2 regions of the Synechococcus sp. LA31 genome follow, and region 1 is predicted to be linked to the other one. Evidence: riboswitches for the same ligand, from Rfam matches in the RefSeq annotation. Region 1 holds a riboswitch; the other holds the start of a gene.

Region 1 (7,553 bases):
GCCGGCAGCACCACCGCCACCATCGCCACCAAGGCCAGAACCCAGCCACGCCACCTGCGGATGTGTTCATGCAGACTGCGCCGAAGCGGATGGGCCATACCGAGGCGTCCTCCCAGAGCTCCCATGATCAGCACATCAACCTCCGCCCCTGTGCTGCAGTGCCGTGATCTGCACAAAAGCTATGGCGATATCAGCGTGCTGCGCGGAGTGAGTGCCACCGTTCATGCCGGCGATGTGGTGTCGATCATCGGACCATCCGGCTGCGGCAAAAGCACGTTTCTGCGCTGCCTCAACCGGCTGGAAAGCTTTGAGCAGGGCAGCCTGGAGGTCATGGGGCAGGCCGTTCCAGGCACGGCCATGCACTGGCAAAACCTGCGCCAACTCCGCGTGAACGTTGGCATGGTGTTTCAGCAATTCAATCTCTTTCCCCATCTCACCGTTCTGGAAAACCTGGTGCTCGCGCCGCGCCAGGTGCTGCAACTATCTCTAGCCGAATGCGAACAGCGCGCACGGCACCACCTCGAGCAAGTCGGCCTGGGCCATCGCAGCGCCGCCTATCCCGCTCAGCTGTCGGGTGGACAGAAACAGCGCGTGGCAATTGCCCGCAGCCTGTGCATGAACCCCGCGGTGATGTTGTTTGATGAGCCCACAAGTGCTCTCGACCCCGAGCTGGTCGTTGAGGTGCTGCAAGTCATGCGGCTGCTTGCGGAAACCGGGATGACAATGTTGGTCGTGACCCATGAAATGCGATTCGCCCGTGAGGTTTCCAATCATGTGCTGTTCTTTAATAACGGCCTGATCGAAGAAGAAGGCAAGCCCGCCGATGTCTTCACAACCCCCCGCAGCGAGCGTCTGAAATCCTTTCTGAGCCGTCAATAGCTAGCGCTACAGAACTAGCCGGATAACACACAAACCATACGATCGTGCCACGTATTCGAAGCCTTTTTGCCCTGCTGATCGGTCTCAGCATCAGCACGGCCCCCGCAAAAGCTGAAGACGAGCACACTGAGCTTGAACAACGCATCCAAGCACTGGATGCGTTGCGCTTCTCACCCACCACCACCCTCACCATCAACTCGAGCTTTGTAACTGGCAGTAATCACTTTCAAGGAAGCGCGAAGAGACTAGTTAATACAAGCAAGCAATCGTTTGGAGCTACCACCTTCAATTACGACGTCAAACTCATTCTAGATACCAGCTTCACAGGGCGCGACCTACTCCACATACGATTGAGATCCGGAAACTTTGAGAAGCTAAATAACAGCTTTTCCGGTGCCGGACCAAGCACCCTTTCGCAACTAGAAGTTGCCTTTCAAGAGCAGTCTGGCCCCAACCGACTAGCGATCAACCGGATCTTCTACCAAGTTCCTATCGGTGATTTCACATTCACCTTGGGTGGCCGGGTTGAACAAGACAACATGTTGGCGATCACCCCCAGTCTCTACCCGACTGAAAGCATCCTCGATCTGATGTCGTTTGCCGGTGCCATCGGGGCCAACAACATGACTCTCGGTGCTGGGGCAGGGGTCTGGTGGCAGCGCCAGGGGCTGGCGATCAGCGCTAATTACGTGGCTGCCAATGGAGCTTCCAACTTTGCCTCCACGTCTGATTCAGGAGGTGCTACCAGCGTTCAGATCGGCTATCAGGCGCCGGGCTGGGGCATCGCAGCGATCTACTCCCACCTGGAGAACGACAGACGTGCAGTTCCTTACGGCACCACCTTCACCATCACCAGCCTCAGCCGCAGCGGCAGCACCGACGCTTTCGGCGTCAGCGCTTACTGGCAGCCAACACAACGTGGCTGGGCGCCGTCGATCAGTGCCGGCTGGGGGATCAACCAGACGACGTACAGCGCCAAGGCAAGCAACCCCGCGCTTGTCAGCGTCAGTCAATCGTGGAGCGTGGGCCTGCAGTGGGATGACGCCTTCTTGCCGGGCAACATCCTTGGCATGGCCGTTGGGGAGCCCACCTTTGCCACCAGCCTCACCAGCGGTGCCCCCCCGAACGATGGGAATCTGATCTGGGAGTGGTGGTATCGCTACCAGATCAGCGACAACGTGAGCATCACTCCGGGGCTGTTCTATCTGAGTCGCCCACTGGGGGCTGACACACCCTCTGGCCAGAGCTTCGCGCAATTGGGGGGCCTCGTGAAAACCAGCTTCTCCTTTTAGGGATCAGACTCTCCCCATCGCCATCACACCTGCCCGCACGTGACCGCCAGCGCGACTTCCCCTGCGACCAAGAGCGTCGCCACCACCGCTCCCCTACCCGTCACAATCCTCACCGGCTTCCTGGGCGCCGGCAAAACCACGCTGCTGAATCACATCCTCAGCAACCAGCAGGGGGTGAAAACGGCCGTTCTGGTGAACGAATTTGGGGAGATCGGCATCGACAATGACCTGATCATCGCCACCGGCGACGACATGGTGGAGCTGAGCAACGGCTGCATCTGTTGCTCGATCAACGGCGAGCTGCTCGATGCGGTGTATCGCATCCTCGATCGGCCCGAACGGGTGGATTATCTGGTGGTGGAGACCACTGGATTGGCCGATCCCCTGCCGGTGGCCATGACCTTCCTCGGTAGTGATCTACGCGATACCACCAGGCTCGATTCAATCATCACCTTGATTGACGCCGAGAACTTCAGCGACGAGATCCTCGATGGTGAGGTGGCCCGCGCCCAGGTGGTGTATGGCGACATCCTGCTGCTCAACAAGTGCGACCTGGTGGGAGAGGAGCGCTTGGCGGAGGTGGAAAGCCGTCTGCGAGAGATCAAGACCGATGCCCGCATCCTGCATTCGGTGAAGGGTGATGTGAGCCTGCCGCTGCTGCTGAGCGTGGGCCTGTTTGAAAGCGACAAAGTGGTCGCCAAGCAGAACCATGACGACTGCGATCACGACCACGGCCATTGCGTGCATGAGCATGAGCACGGCCACAGCCATGACCACCACGATCACAGCCACGATCACGGCCACAGCCACAGCCACGGCCACAGCCACAGCCACAGCCACGCGCACGATCACAGCCACAACCATCCCGATCACCTGGCAATCGAAGGATTCACCTCGCTGTCATTCAGCAGCGAAGGCCCCTTCGCCCTGCGCAAATTCCAGAATTTCCTCGACAACCAGCTGCCGGCCGGCGTATTCCGTGCCAAGGGCATCCTCTGGTTTAACGAAAGCGACAAACGCCACGTGTTCCACCTGGCCGGCAAGCGCTTCTCCATCGACGACAGCGACTGGAGCTCAGCCGCTGAGCGCAAGAACCAGCTGGTGCTGATCGGCAAGAACCTCGACCATGCCCTGCTGCGCAAGCAGCTCCAAGCCTGCGTGGCCAAGGATGCAGGCAAGGGCTTCGTCTGAGGCCATACTGCAAAGAGCGGTTTTCCGGATTCAGCCCGGGATGGCAACGAGGAAAGTCCGGTGAGCAGCCCTGGCTGTTATTCCGGCACTGTCCCGCAGCTGTGATGGGGCCTGCCGGTAGGGCAGACCCCTCAGTCAGAACGCTCGCCGCTCTTTGCCTCTCGTTTCCTTATCAGCACCGGCGCGGACCGGCACTGCCCATGACCTCCAAGCTGACTCGCTCCCTACTGCTCAGCAGCGCCGCAGGCTTTGGCCTCAGCCTGCTTTCAACCCTTCCTGCCGGCGCCCACGGCAACGCCGATGCCGGCGTTTTGGGTGGGGCCCTGCATCCCCTGCTGGGCATTGATCACCTGTTGCTGTTGGTGGGCGTGGGCTTTGCCGCTGCCCAGTTCGGGTCTTTGCTGTTGGGCGTCGCCCTTGGCGGAGCACTCCTGGGAAGCGTGTTCGGCAGCTTTGGCGGTCATCTGCCCGGCGCCGAAGTGCTAGCAGCCCTGGCTGTGAGTGGCCTGGGTGCAGCACTGCTCCTGAGCCGCAACCTGATGCGACCGCTGCCCGTGCTCGGGGGCGTGATGGGTGCGGCTGTGGCCGTTCACGCCATGCTTCACGGTCAAGAAGCCAGTGGCACCGCCGGTTGGTGGCTGGGAGCGCTGCTCACCGCCTCGCTGGTGATCGGGCTGAGCTTCCTGGCAGGCCGCCAGTTCAATCAGCGCCAGAGCCAGTGGGCAGCCGGTGCGCTTGCTCTGCTCGGTGGTGTTCTGGCCCTCGCGCCGCTGTAACGGCAGCCATTGCAACACCAGCGCTGGACAATCCCGCTAGCGTGATCCCAATCGCGTCCAGCGCTTTGGCCGATCTGATTCTGCTCTCCGCCGTGTTCACCTTGGCTGGAGTGATCGCTTGGTTGGCTGCCGGCTCTGATGACGACAACGGTGGTGGCGGTCTGATGCAGCCGGTGCTGGTGCCAGTGCGATCAGCTCGGCATCAGCGCTGATTCAGCTGCGGCACAACTCGGGCATAGCGCCCTCACATTGAGAACACACTCCAGCAGACGAAAGCCGTGGTCACCGGCCGCCTGCTCGCCAGCCATGAGTACGGCTTGGCTTTCAAATTCCTCGGTGTGTCCGCAGCGCACACATACCAGGTGGTGATGATCGCGATGATCGTCATCGCTGGCCAGCTCAAAGCGGCGACCGCCTTCGGGCAGCTCCAGCTCCCGCAGTAGCTCCATGGAGCTCAACAGCCGCAGGGTGCGATATACGGTAGCTAGCGATACACGCTCCTCGGCGCGCAGGAGCCTCTGGTGCACCTCCTCGGCGCTGAGGTGGGTGCCTTCGCCCAACCGCTCAAACAACGACAGAACCCGCTGACGCTGGGGCGTGAGCCTCTGGCCGCGGCCATGCAGGCTGCTGCGCAACGCTTCCGCTGGCAGATCGGGCGCCGGTACGGCAGGCATGCAGGCAGACGTGGCGCTCTTCTCAACAGTAACGGCTGTTGCGAACCGATGCCACGTCCGCACGGGCGCTGATAGCCCCGATCAGATCGGCAAGCGTGCTCACAAGCCGGTAGCTGATCACCACCGCCAACAGAGGCGCTTCGGGGACCGCAAAGGCCAGACGGAGCAGCAGCACCGCCTCGAACACACCAAGACCTCCAGGCGCTCCCGGCACCACCAGCCCCGCGGTCCAGGCCAGAGCAAAGCCCGCCAGCCAGCTGCCCCAGCCAAGGGCAAACGACAAATCAAAGGCCTGCACGCAACAGGCAAATCCAGCGAAGCGCAGCAACACAAACCCCAGCTCAGCCAGCAGAGGCGGCCAGGGGTATCCCGGCAGCGCCGGCGGCAAGGCATCGAGCTCACCGTCCAAGAGCCCGCGCTGGGCCAACTGCTGGGCCCGCTGCTGCTCCAAGCGCTGCATCAGCGGATTCAGCCAGCGTGGCAGCAACAGCAGCAGAGGCAGCAGACAGCCCAGAGCCAGCCCCGACTGCCAGCCCCCTAGGGGGACCAGAGCGAGCGCCGCAACCGCTGCCAGCAGTGGATCGAGCAGCACCGCCACCAGTGCCTGTGGGGTGCTCAGGGGCTGAAGCGCAACGGGTGCTTCCGGCCCCGGATCGGCCTTGAGGGCCCGCAGCCGCGCCACCAGATGCCACACCCCACCAGGAAGGTATTTGCGCAGGTTGGAACTGAGAAAAAGTGCGATCAGAGCGATCCAGCGGGGCTGCTGCCCCAGCCAGCGCAGACAGAAGCCCCAGGCACAGGCATTGGCCACCAGGCTGAGCAGACTGAGCCCCACCCCCAAGAGCAGCCAGCACCAACCCTGGCCATCAAGGCTCAATTGCAGCAGCTGCCGGCCATGGCCCAGCAAGGCCGCCAACACAAAGCCACCACTGACCAGCGAGACCCAAAGCTTCGCCCCACCAGGCAGAGCAGGCAAGCGCTTCATGGCAGGGGCTCCTCCACCAGGGCCAGCACAGCACGCCGCAGCCGCTCCACCGGCAGCTGATGGCGGGCAGCCATGGCTGCCAGATCATCGGCCTCCGGCTTGCACAGCCAGCTGCCATCCGGCCGCCGCGAGCGCTTGACGCGCACAACGCCCCAGGGGGTCTCGATCGAGAGGATCTCGCGCGGCAGGCTCAGCCGCTGCTGCAGCTGCTCCCGCACCCCGATGCTGCTGCCGTAGTGCCACCAAACGGAGCGTAGGGCTGTGCCCTGATCCGGCTGGGCCAGCACGGTCACCAGATGTCCAGGGCGCCCTTTCTTCATCAGCAGGGGCTGGTGAAACACCTCCAGGGCACCGGCGTTACGCAGGGCCTCCATCAACAACGCCAGATCTTCAGCGCTGCAATCATCCAGCTGGGCCTGCTGCTGCAACAGCGTTTCCTGCAGCTCTCCCTGGCCAGACTGAAGCGGATCAGCCAGCACCAACCGCAGCAGATTGGGGCGATCCAACTGACGGGTGCCAAGGCCAACACCCACCGCCCCTGGACGCAGTGCTGGAGCCTGGCCGAAACGATCCGCCAGCACCGCCATCAGCGCCATGCCCGTTGGCGTGGTGAGTTCCGCGGCGGGGAAGTCGTCGCTGGCGGCGAGCGGAACCTGCCGGCGCCTGGCGAGCTCCAGCACCGCTGGTGCCGGCAAAGGGAGCAGGCCATGGGCGGTGCGTACACGGCCATGGCCTGCAGGTGGCGGCGTGCACACCAGCTGCTTCACGCCGAAATGCTGGAAGCCCGCACACACACCCACCACGTCCACCAGCGCATCAACGGCACCCACCTCGTGGAAATGCACCGCCTCGGCCGCACAACCATGCACCGCCGCTTCGGCGTCAGCCAACAGGGCAAACACCTCCAGCACGCGCTGTTGCAGCGCCGGCTCCAAAGGCGCTGCTGCGATCTGCTGGCGCAGCTCGCCCCAGTGCCGGTGGGGCGGAGAAGGTTCGGTCAGTGCCACCTCCAGCTGCATGCCCCGCAGGCCACAGCTCCGGGTCTCCCGGCATTCCAGGCGATAGGCCTCGCCCAAGCCCAGGGCCGCCAGTGGTTGAGCCACCACCGCCTCAGGCAGCCCGAGATCCAGCAGGGCCGCCAACAACATGTTGCCGGCCAGACCCGTTGGGCAATCCACCCAAGCCAGCGGCTGGGCTGCGCTCATCGGGCTTCCACCAGCAAACGCTCAGCGCGCTCTTCCAGCTCGCTGCGGCGCTGCCGCAGCCACTGCTCCACCTCACGGCGCGCTCGGCGTTGTTCGTTCTGAGCAGTGGTCACGTCGTAGCCCGATAACCCCCAGAGCCGGCCTAGCAGGGCTCGATCATCGGCACCGCCACGGGATCCGCCATACACCAACTGCTCGGCCAGCATCCCGGCCTGCAGCACACGGCTCCATCGGCGCAGATCCTCAAGCGGCAGTTTGGCGTGGGCCGGAGGTTCGAGCTGCGTGGTGCCATTGGCGCTGAGCCCTTCGCGCAGGCAGGCGCGGCTACCCACGAACACCTGTTTCACCGGCAGATCGTTGTCGGCGGCCACGAGCACATGGCCTGCTTCATGAATGGCGATACGCCGCAAACGAGCGGTGCCGATGCCAGCCGGCAACGCTTCGGCCAGCAGATGGCCACCCAACCCGCCGAAACGGGCCGCATCCAGCGTGAGAGCCACCAAGCCTCCACCGGCCGCCACAGCAATCAACCAAGGCGACAGGCCGAGGGG
Region 2 (7,553 bases), 590 kb from region 1:
ACCTGGGCCACGGGCGTGGGCGCGGGCTGTCGACGGCGGGTTCCACCGCCGCCACGGCGAGGAGATGCAGCTGTACCGCGTTGAATGGGCTGCTCCTTCAGGTCGTTGCGCACCTGGTTCAGCAACTTGAAATGGTTCGTGGTGCTGTACTTGCGCAACAGACCGGGATCCCAGCTCATCAAGGGTTGAGGCTTCGTTGAACTGAGCCTAAACGGGCCCAGCCAGACCAGAAAGCGTGATAACTTGTCACAGCGACAACTGGAAGTCGGTCCGCTTACGGGTTTTCTCGAGCGGCTCCCCCCCCAGCGTCCCAACAAACACTTTCGCGTACCTATGTCCAGGCTCGTCGGTCTGCAGGCTCCTGATTTCACCGCCACCGCTGTGGTGGATCAGGAATTCAAGGAGGTGACCCTTTCCTCGTACCGCGGCAAGTACGTGGTGCTGTTCTTCTATCCCCTCGACTTCACCTTCGTCTGCCCGACGGAGATCACCGCGTTCTCCGATCGCTACAGCGAGTTCTCCAGCCGTAACTGCGAAGTGCTGGGTGTGTCCGTGGACAGCCAGTTCTCTCACCTGGCCTGGATCCAGACCGACCGCAAAAACGGCGGCATCGGCGACATCGCCTACCCGCTGGTGGCCGACCTGAAGAAGGACATCGCCCGCGCCTATGAGGTGCTCGATGAGGACGCCGGCGTGGCGCTGCGCGGCCTGTTCATCATCGATCCCGATGGTGTGATCATGCAGAGCACCATCAACAACCTCCCCGTGGGCCGCAGCGTCGACGAGACCCTGCGATTGCTCCAGGCCTTCCAGCACATCCGCAACAACCCCGACGAGGTGTGCCCCGCCAACTGGACCCCGGGCGAGAAGACCATGAACCCCGACCCCGTGAAGAGCAAAGAGTTCTTCGCTGCCGTCAACTGAGCTGGGGATCTCTCCTCAACCGGCGATCAGGGCCCCAATGGGGCCCTTTTTTTGGGCGTTACTCAGAGATCAAGCAGGGTGAGCCGCCCCGTGCCCCCATCAAGCCTCGCCCGGCGGCCTAAGGGCAAAGCCAGATTTGGCCGGCCATGGCCCACAGGCAAATCCCGCACCAATGGCACACCAAGCGGTGCCAGCCGCTCCAGCAGGATCTCCTCCATCGCGAAGTCCCCGGGCAGCACGTCATCTTCTGCCCAGCTGAAGCGGCCGAGGCCGATGCCTGCCACCCCGTGGAGCAAACCGGAGCTGCGCCACTGGGTGAGCTGCCGATCAATCCGGTACGGCGCCTCTCCGGTGTCTTCCAATACCAAAATCACGCCTTTGAGATCGGGTAGCCAGCGGCTGCCGATCAGGCTGGTGGCAATGGTGAGATTGCTCACCACCAACGGGCCCTCCGCGCTGCCCGTCACCGCTGGCTCGCCTTGTAGTGGGGCCACAGTTTGCTGCTGCAACAGGGCAACGAGGCGCTGCCACTGCAGCTCGTTGCCGCCAAACCAGGCGTGCACACCACCCAGGCTGCCCGCTGCCCATTGCGCTAACAGCAAGGTGGAGCAGTCGGAAAATCCCACACACCAGCGGGGGCGATCAGGGAAACGCCACCCCATCTCCAACACGCGGGCACTGCCCCAACCCGCTCCCACATAAAACAACGCGTCGACCGCAGGATCACGCCAGGCGTCGCGTAGGGCAGCGCCGCGTGCCTGATCCGTGCCGGCAAACCAACGCCAGCGTTGCCTGAGCTGGGGGGGCTGAATCAGCTGCCACCCCTGGGCAGCACAACGACGGCTCAGCTGTTCGAGCAGTGGATCTTCAGGATCAAGCCACGTACCAGGCGCTAAGGCAGCGATGCGACTGCCGGGCCGAAGTGGCGGGGGCTGCGGCCCGGTGGGCTGCGCAGCCCAGGCGATTCCAGCGGTCGCAGCGCTGAAACCGAGGCCCGCGTGCAACAGCTCTCGCCGCTTCACCGCTGGGTCAACCGATCAAACTGGACAACAAACGACGGCCATCCACGCCACCGGTGGCGGGATCGCAGGCGCGCTCAGGGTGGGGCATCAGTCCCAGCACATTGCCCTGGGCGTTGCTGAGACCAGCCACATCTCCCACGGAGCCATTGGGGTTTTGGCAGTAGCGCAGCACAACCTGACCGCCATCCTCGAGCTGCTTTAGCAGCTGAGGATCCGCCTGATAGCGCCCTTCACCGTGGGCAACTGGGAAATTCACCACCTCACCGCCGCTATAGCCCTGCAGCCAAGAGCAGGTTCCAGGCTCTACGCGCAGATCAGTGGGCTCGCAGATGAAGTGCAGCTTCTGATTACGGGTGAGGGCACCAGGAAGCAATCCCATCTCCGTGAGCACCTGGAAGCCATTACAGATACCGAGAACCTTGCCTCCCTGCTGTGCGAAGGCGGCTACTTCCTGCAGCACCGGTGCAAAGCGGGCAATCGCGCCACAACGGAGATAGTCGCCGTAGCTGAAGCCCCCGGGAATCACAACGGCATCCAAACCGCTGAGATCCCTCTCCTCATGCCACAGGAAGCGGGTTTTGATCCCCAGGCAGCCCTCAGCCGCCCACTGCACGTCCCGGTCGCAATTGGAACCGGGAAACACCACAACACCAAGGGTCATCGTCAGGCTCCTGCGCTGGTGTCGTCCTTGAGTTCGAGGGTCCAGTTCTCGATCACGGGGTTGGCCAGCAACCGGTCGCTCAACAGTTCGAGCTGCTCACGGGCGCTCTTGGCATCGGCGGCTTCCAGCTCCACCTCCACCGCCTTGCCGATACGGAGCTTGCTCACGCCCCCAACACCCAGCCGTGCTGCCGCAGCTCGGGTGGCCTCCCCGGCAGGGTCGAGCACCGACGGCCGGAGAGAAACCAACACGCGAGCGGAGAAGAGCGGCACCTGGGCTCCACGAGGATTGTTAAATCTTGGCAGGCCGGCTGCCCACTCCCCTTGTGCATGGTCACGGTGGAGGTAGTCACTGAGGGTCCGGTCCGTGTTCCGCTGCCGCCTGGCCTGGCTCACAGCGTTGTTGTGCACGCCTCTGTTGCCGGTGGAAGGGGTGCGGGCCAATGAAGGCCTAAAAGTGCCCCTTGAATGCCAGCTCGATCAGGGCAGCTGGCAGCCCTGCACCCTCACCATTGAGCAGCTGGGAGAGCACTGGTGGCTGCAGATCGGTGCCCAGCGGCTCGACTTTCGCAGTGATGGTCGCGGCAGCATCACGCTGATCGAAGGCGGCGCAAGCCCCAGAGCTGTGCAGCCGATGTGGACCGCCCAACGAGCCCTCTGCTGGGACGGCGTCTGCACCAAGGGCGACCTACCCCTCGATTAGCCCTCAGCTCCGCAGCGCTTGCTCCAAAGCGGGGCCGTCGACGGCCAGGCCAAGGGCCACCAGTTCCACGCCGTTGTGCTCGGGCCGTTCAGCGGGGGCCTGGGAATCAAACCAACACTCCAGCCTTGGACCCACCGCCTGAATCTGCAGCGGGTGGCGTTTACCGGGCAACCAGGCACGCCCCTTCAAGCGAAGCAAACCCTGAGCCTGGATCTGGTTGAGCAGTTGGGTTTCGAGGCGACCACGCTCCACATCTCCCTGCCAACGCACGACTGCCGATTGCATCGCCACATGGCTGTGGTCGTGGTGGTCGTGGTCGTGGTCGTGGTCGTGGTCGTGGTCGTGGTCGTGATGATGGTGGTCAAGCTCCGCCGGCTCGCTGCGCTCAAGGCCCAGCAGCAGAGCCGCTGGCACCTCACCGCGTTGCATCGGAATCACCGAAACCCCCGAGCGGACCAGGGAGCTGAGGCGCTCGCGAAGCCCATCGATCTGCACCGGCTCAAGCACATCAGCGCGGCTGAGCAACACCAGATCCGCCGCCTCCAGCTGATCCTTAAAGAGCTCTTCGATGTCGCTGAGGTGATCAAGATTGGGATCAGCCTGGCGCTGGGCCTCCAGGGCTGCCGGATCACCCACCACGCTGCCAGCGGCCAGGGCTTCGCCATCCACCACGGTCACCACCCCGCTCACGCGGGTACGGGTGCGAATCTCGGGCCAGCCAAAGGCCTGCACCAAAGGAACCGGCAGAGCAAGTCCGCTGGTTTCCACCACGATGCCGTCAAGTTGATCAGCCCGCTCCAGCAGGGTTTGCATGGTGGGCAGAAATTCATCCTGCACGGTGCAGCAGAGGCAGCCGTTGGCCAGTTCCACGACGCGGCCCTCAAGCTCCTCCTCGGGACAGAACCCGCAGCTGCGAATTAGGTCGCCATCGATGCCGACCTCGCCGAACTCGTTAACAAGCACCGCCAGGCGCAGCCCGCTGTTGCGCAACAGCTCACGCAACAGGGTGGATTTACCAGCACCAAGAAAACCGGTCACCACGGTGACCGGCAGGCGTTGAGTGGATGCGTTCATCTCAGCCGACCAACGCGGTCCAGCTGAAGGCGGCGCCAAGGCCAATCAGACCACCGGCCAACAACGTGCGAGTGCTTGCCGTGATGCGGTCAACGGATTGCCGCAGGCCCCAAAGCGCCAACAGCAGCAGTGCGCCTTGGCTTAGCAGCAGCCCGAGCAAATACGTGGCAACCGGGGTGCTTTCCCAGCCGATGACAGTACTGCTGAGCACATAGCCATGCAGCGCAAAGGCTGGCACCAGAAACATGGTGGGTAGTCGCCCGGCCACCACAAGACCTTCGACCACCAGCGTGAGTGATACCAGCAGTTCCGCCCCAGGCAGCCCTGGCAACGCAAGCCCGAGGGCCGTACCCGCCAAGCCCACCGCCAACAGGCTGATCATCCATCGGCCGGAGCGCTGCACTCCCACTAGGGCGAGGGCGATCAGAAAAATCAGATGATCCGGGCCCAGCAGTGGGTGGGCTAACCCGCTCATCAATCCGGTAAGGGCACTTGGCTCGAGATGCATGATCTGCATCGGATGGTGCGCCAGGGCGGGAGAGGCCAGCAGGAGAGCCAAACCGGCACCGGCCGGGATGAGGCGTTGAAACATGGGTTGTACTGGTCCGCGCCAGATTGTGAAGGTGATCAAGCGGCGGGCGTTCTGACTGCGGACGAAACCAGAAGGTTCGAACCGTTCACAGCTGCGGGACAGCGCCGGATTCACACCGAACTTTCCCCGTTACCTCTTCGGGCTGACCCCCCGAAGAACCGATGCGCTCAATGTAGTGGGTGTCGACGCGCTGGGATCAACGGCAATTGAGGCTGTCGCGCGTTGCCACTCCGGTGCTCGCGTTGGTGCCACTGGCACGGCCGCAGAGGGCCTTCTGCTGGGGGAGGTCGAGCACAGCGTCAGTGAAATCGGCCCCATCGATGGCGGCACCGGTGAACTTGCTGTTCATCAACATGGCGTTGCGCAGCACCGCATCGGTGAGATCAGCCTGATCAAAACGCGTTGCGAAGGCCACGGCATCTTCGAGGTTGGCCGCGTGCAAGTTGGCTCCCTCAAGGTTGGTCGTGTTGAACACTGCACCGCGTAGATCCGTGTCGCTGAGGTCGAACCCTTCAAGGTTGGCCTTGAGAAATTCTTGCTGCTGCAGGTTGCGGCCGTGCATGTCGGGCTGCAGATCCTGAACGCTGCGCTGCCCGCGCAGTTCAGGCGCTGTGATCGCTGCAGCGCTTTGACTCCACAGCACCAAGGGCAGCACCAAGGCCAGTGCCACCCGCATCAACGGCCGCAGAGCGGCAGCCAGGGTGCGGAGGAACGGCAACACGACAGCACTACGTTGGGGCGCTCAAGTTATTGCAGGCAGCTGCCGCTGCGCGACCGATGAGCAAGTCCCTGCGCGTGGTGGTACCGCCACATCCCCTGATCGGCCACTGGCTCACCCTGCTGCGAGACCGGGAAACACCCCAGGCTCTGTTCAACACCGCCATGGCGGAACTGGGGCGCTGGCTCACCTACGAAGCCCTGCGCGACTGGATTCCGTATCAAAGGGTGCAGGTGCAGACACCGTTGGCGGCCACGGAAGGCACGGTTGTGGATGGGTCTGTACCAATGCTCGCCATTCCGCATCTGCGCTCCGGCCTGGCCCTTTGGGAGGGAGCCAGACCAGTGGTTCCCAGTGCCGCCGTGGCCCATATCGGCCTCAACCAGGGCAGTTGTTGGTTCAACGGCCTGCCGGACGAGATTCCGGAGCGGGCCGGTGTGCTTGTGTTCACGCCGCAAGTGGCAAGCGGCACGAACTTGCTTCAACTACTCGAGCAGCTGGAGCAGCTGGGCGTGAGTGGCATGCGGCTGCGGGTGATCACGGCCCTCGCCGCCAGCCCGGGGCTCAAGCGCCTCGGCGAGCGTTACGACGACCTCACGCTCTACACCGGATGCATCGATGCCGAGCTCGATACGGAGCAGCGGATCTTGCCGGGGTTTGGTGACGCCGAACAACGGCTCTATGGCCTTGGCCAGATGAACTTCGTAGGCTGAGAGCATCACGAAGCAGCAGCGCGATGGCCAACCGAGACGGTGGTTCCAGCTCCCTGGGAACCCTGCTGGCCGGGGCTCTGATCGGTGCGGCTGGCCTGGGCTGGTGGCTCTTGTCAGAGGCCGAGCGGCGGCGGGAGCAGCACCGCACCAACCGCAGCCTGCGCATTAATCGCCTCTCCTGGAACGAAGACGATCCGATCGGCTCAGGCGCCTCGGCTCGGTCGGTGCCCGACACCGAGCTCCAAGACAAGGTGCATGAGCTGAACCAGGCCATCGAGGAGGTGCGCCGGCAACTCGAGAGCCTGAGCACCCAGAGCTAAACCGGCTGCTCGGTAAGTTGCTGCTATCACTGTGCAGCAGCCATGCTCCGCTCCGCCGCGATCACCCAGGGCATCCAGCGCTCCCCCAACCGCGCCATGCTTCGGGCGGTGGGCTTCGGCGATGGCGACTTCAGCAAGCCAATCATCGGCATCGCCAACGGCTACAGCACGATCACACCCTGCAACCTGGGCCTGAACGATCTGGCCCGCCGCGCCGAGGAGGCCGCCCATACGGCGGGCGCGATGCCGCAGATGTTCGGCACCATCACGGTGAGCGATGGCATCTCGATGGGCACCGAGGGGATGAAGTACTCCCTGGTGAGCCGTGAGGTGATCGCCGACTCCATCGAAACCGCCGTAAACGGCCAGAGCATGGATGCGCTGCTGGCCATCGGCGGCTGCGACAAGAACATGCCCGGCGCCATGCTCGCCATGGCCCGCATGAACATCCCCTCGATCTTTGTGTACGGGGGCACGATCAAGCCAGGCAAGCTCGGCGCCTGCGATCTCACCGTGGTGAGCGCCTTTGAGGCGGTGGGTCAGTACAGCGGCGGCCGCATCGATGAGCAGGAGCTCACTGCGATCGAAAAGAATGCCTGCCCGGGTGCTGGCAGCTGCGGTGGCATGTTCACCGCCAACACGATGAGTGCGGCGTTCGAAACCATGGGCCTGAGCCTGCCCTACAGCTCCACCATGGCGGCTGAAGATCCCGAGAAGGCTGATAGTGCCGCCCGCAGTGCGGAGGTGCTGGCTGAGGCGATCAAGGCCAACATTCTTCCTCGCGACCTGATGACGCGCGAGGCGTTTGAAAACGCCATCAGCGTGAT

What was found. A riboswitch is a leader RNA that binds a small molecule or an ion and turns the genes downstream of it on or off. The one in region 1 is predicted to bind cobalamin.
Region 2: another riboswitch for cobalamin. It lies ahead of KJJ24_RS03960 (HupE/UreJ family protein); the one in region 1 lies ahead of KJJ24_RS00750 (HupE/UreJ family protein).

What each region holds. Positions count from the first base shown of each region.
Region 1 is NZ_CP075523.1:151,112-158,664, reverse strand. Features, by position in the region: gene KJJ24_RS00770 (ABC transporter permease subunit) at 1-125, opposite strand, end outside; gene KJJ24_RS00765 (amino acid ABC transporter ATP-binding protein) at 124-879, shown strand; gene KJJ24_RS00760 (iron uptake porin) at 924-2,171, shown strand; gene KJJ24_RS00755 (GTP-binding protein) at 2,211-3,362, shown strand; cobalamin riboswitch at 3,363-3,529, shown strand; gene KJJ24_RS00750 (HupE/UreJ family protein) at 3,563-4,138, shown strand; gene KJJ24_RS00745 (hypothetical protein) at 4,204-4,350, shown strand; gene KJJ24_RS00740 (Fur family transcriptional regulator) at 4,330-4,812, opposite strand; gene KJJ24_RS00735 (lysylphosphatidylglycerol synthase domain-containing protein) at 4,835-5,797, opposite strand; gene larC (nickel pincer cofactor biosynthesis protein LarC) at 5,794-7,002, opposite strand; gene KJJ24_RS00725 (hypothetical protein) at 6,999-7,553, opposite strand, start outside.
Region 2 is NZ_CP075523.1:738,716-746,268, reverse strand. Features, by position in the region: gene KJJ24_RS03995 (hypothetical protein) at 1-179, opposite strand, end outside; gene KJJ24_RS03990 (peroxiredoxin) at 334-924, shown strand; gene KJJ24_RS03985 (LD-carboxypeptidase) at 987-1,928, opposite strand; gene purQ (phosphoribosylformylglycinamidine synthase subunit PurQ) at 1,954-2,607, opposite strand; gene purS (phosphoribosylformylglycinamidine synthase subunit PurS) at 2,610-2,879, opposite strand; gene KJJ24_RS03970 (hypothetical protein) at 2,974-3,309, shown strand; gene cobW (cobalamin biosynthesis protein CobW) at 3,313-4,383, opposite strand; gene KJJ24_RS03960 (HupE/UreJ family protein) at 4,385-4,975, opposite strand; cobalamin riboswitch at 4,999-5,153, opposite strand; gene KJJ24_RS03955 (pentapeptide repeat-containing protein) at 5,172-5,651, opposite strand; gene upp (uracil phosphoribosyltransferase) at 5,753-6,406, shown strand; gene KJJ24_RS03945 (hypothetical protein) at 6,430-6,726, shown strand; gene ilvD (dihydroxy-acid dehydratase) at 6,769-7,553, shown strand, end outside.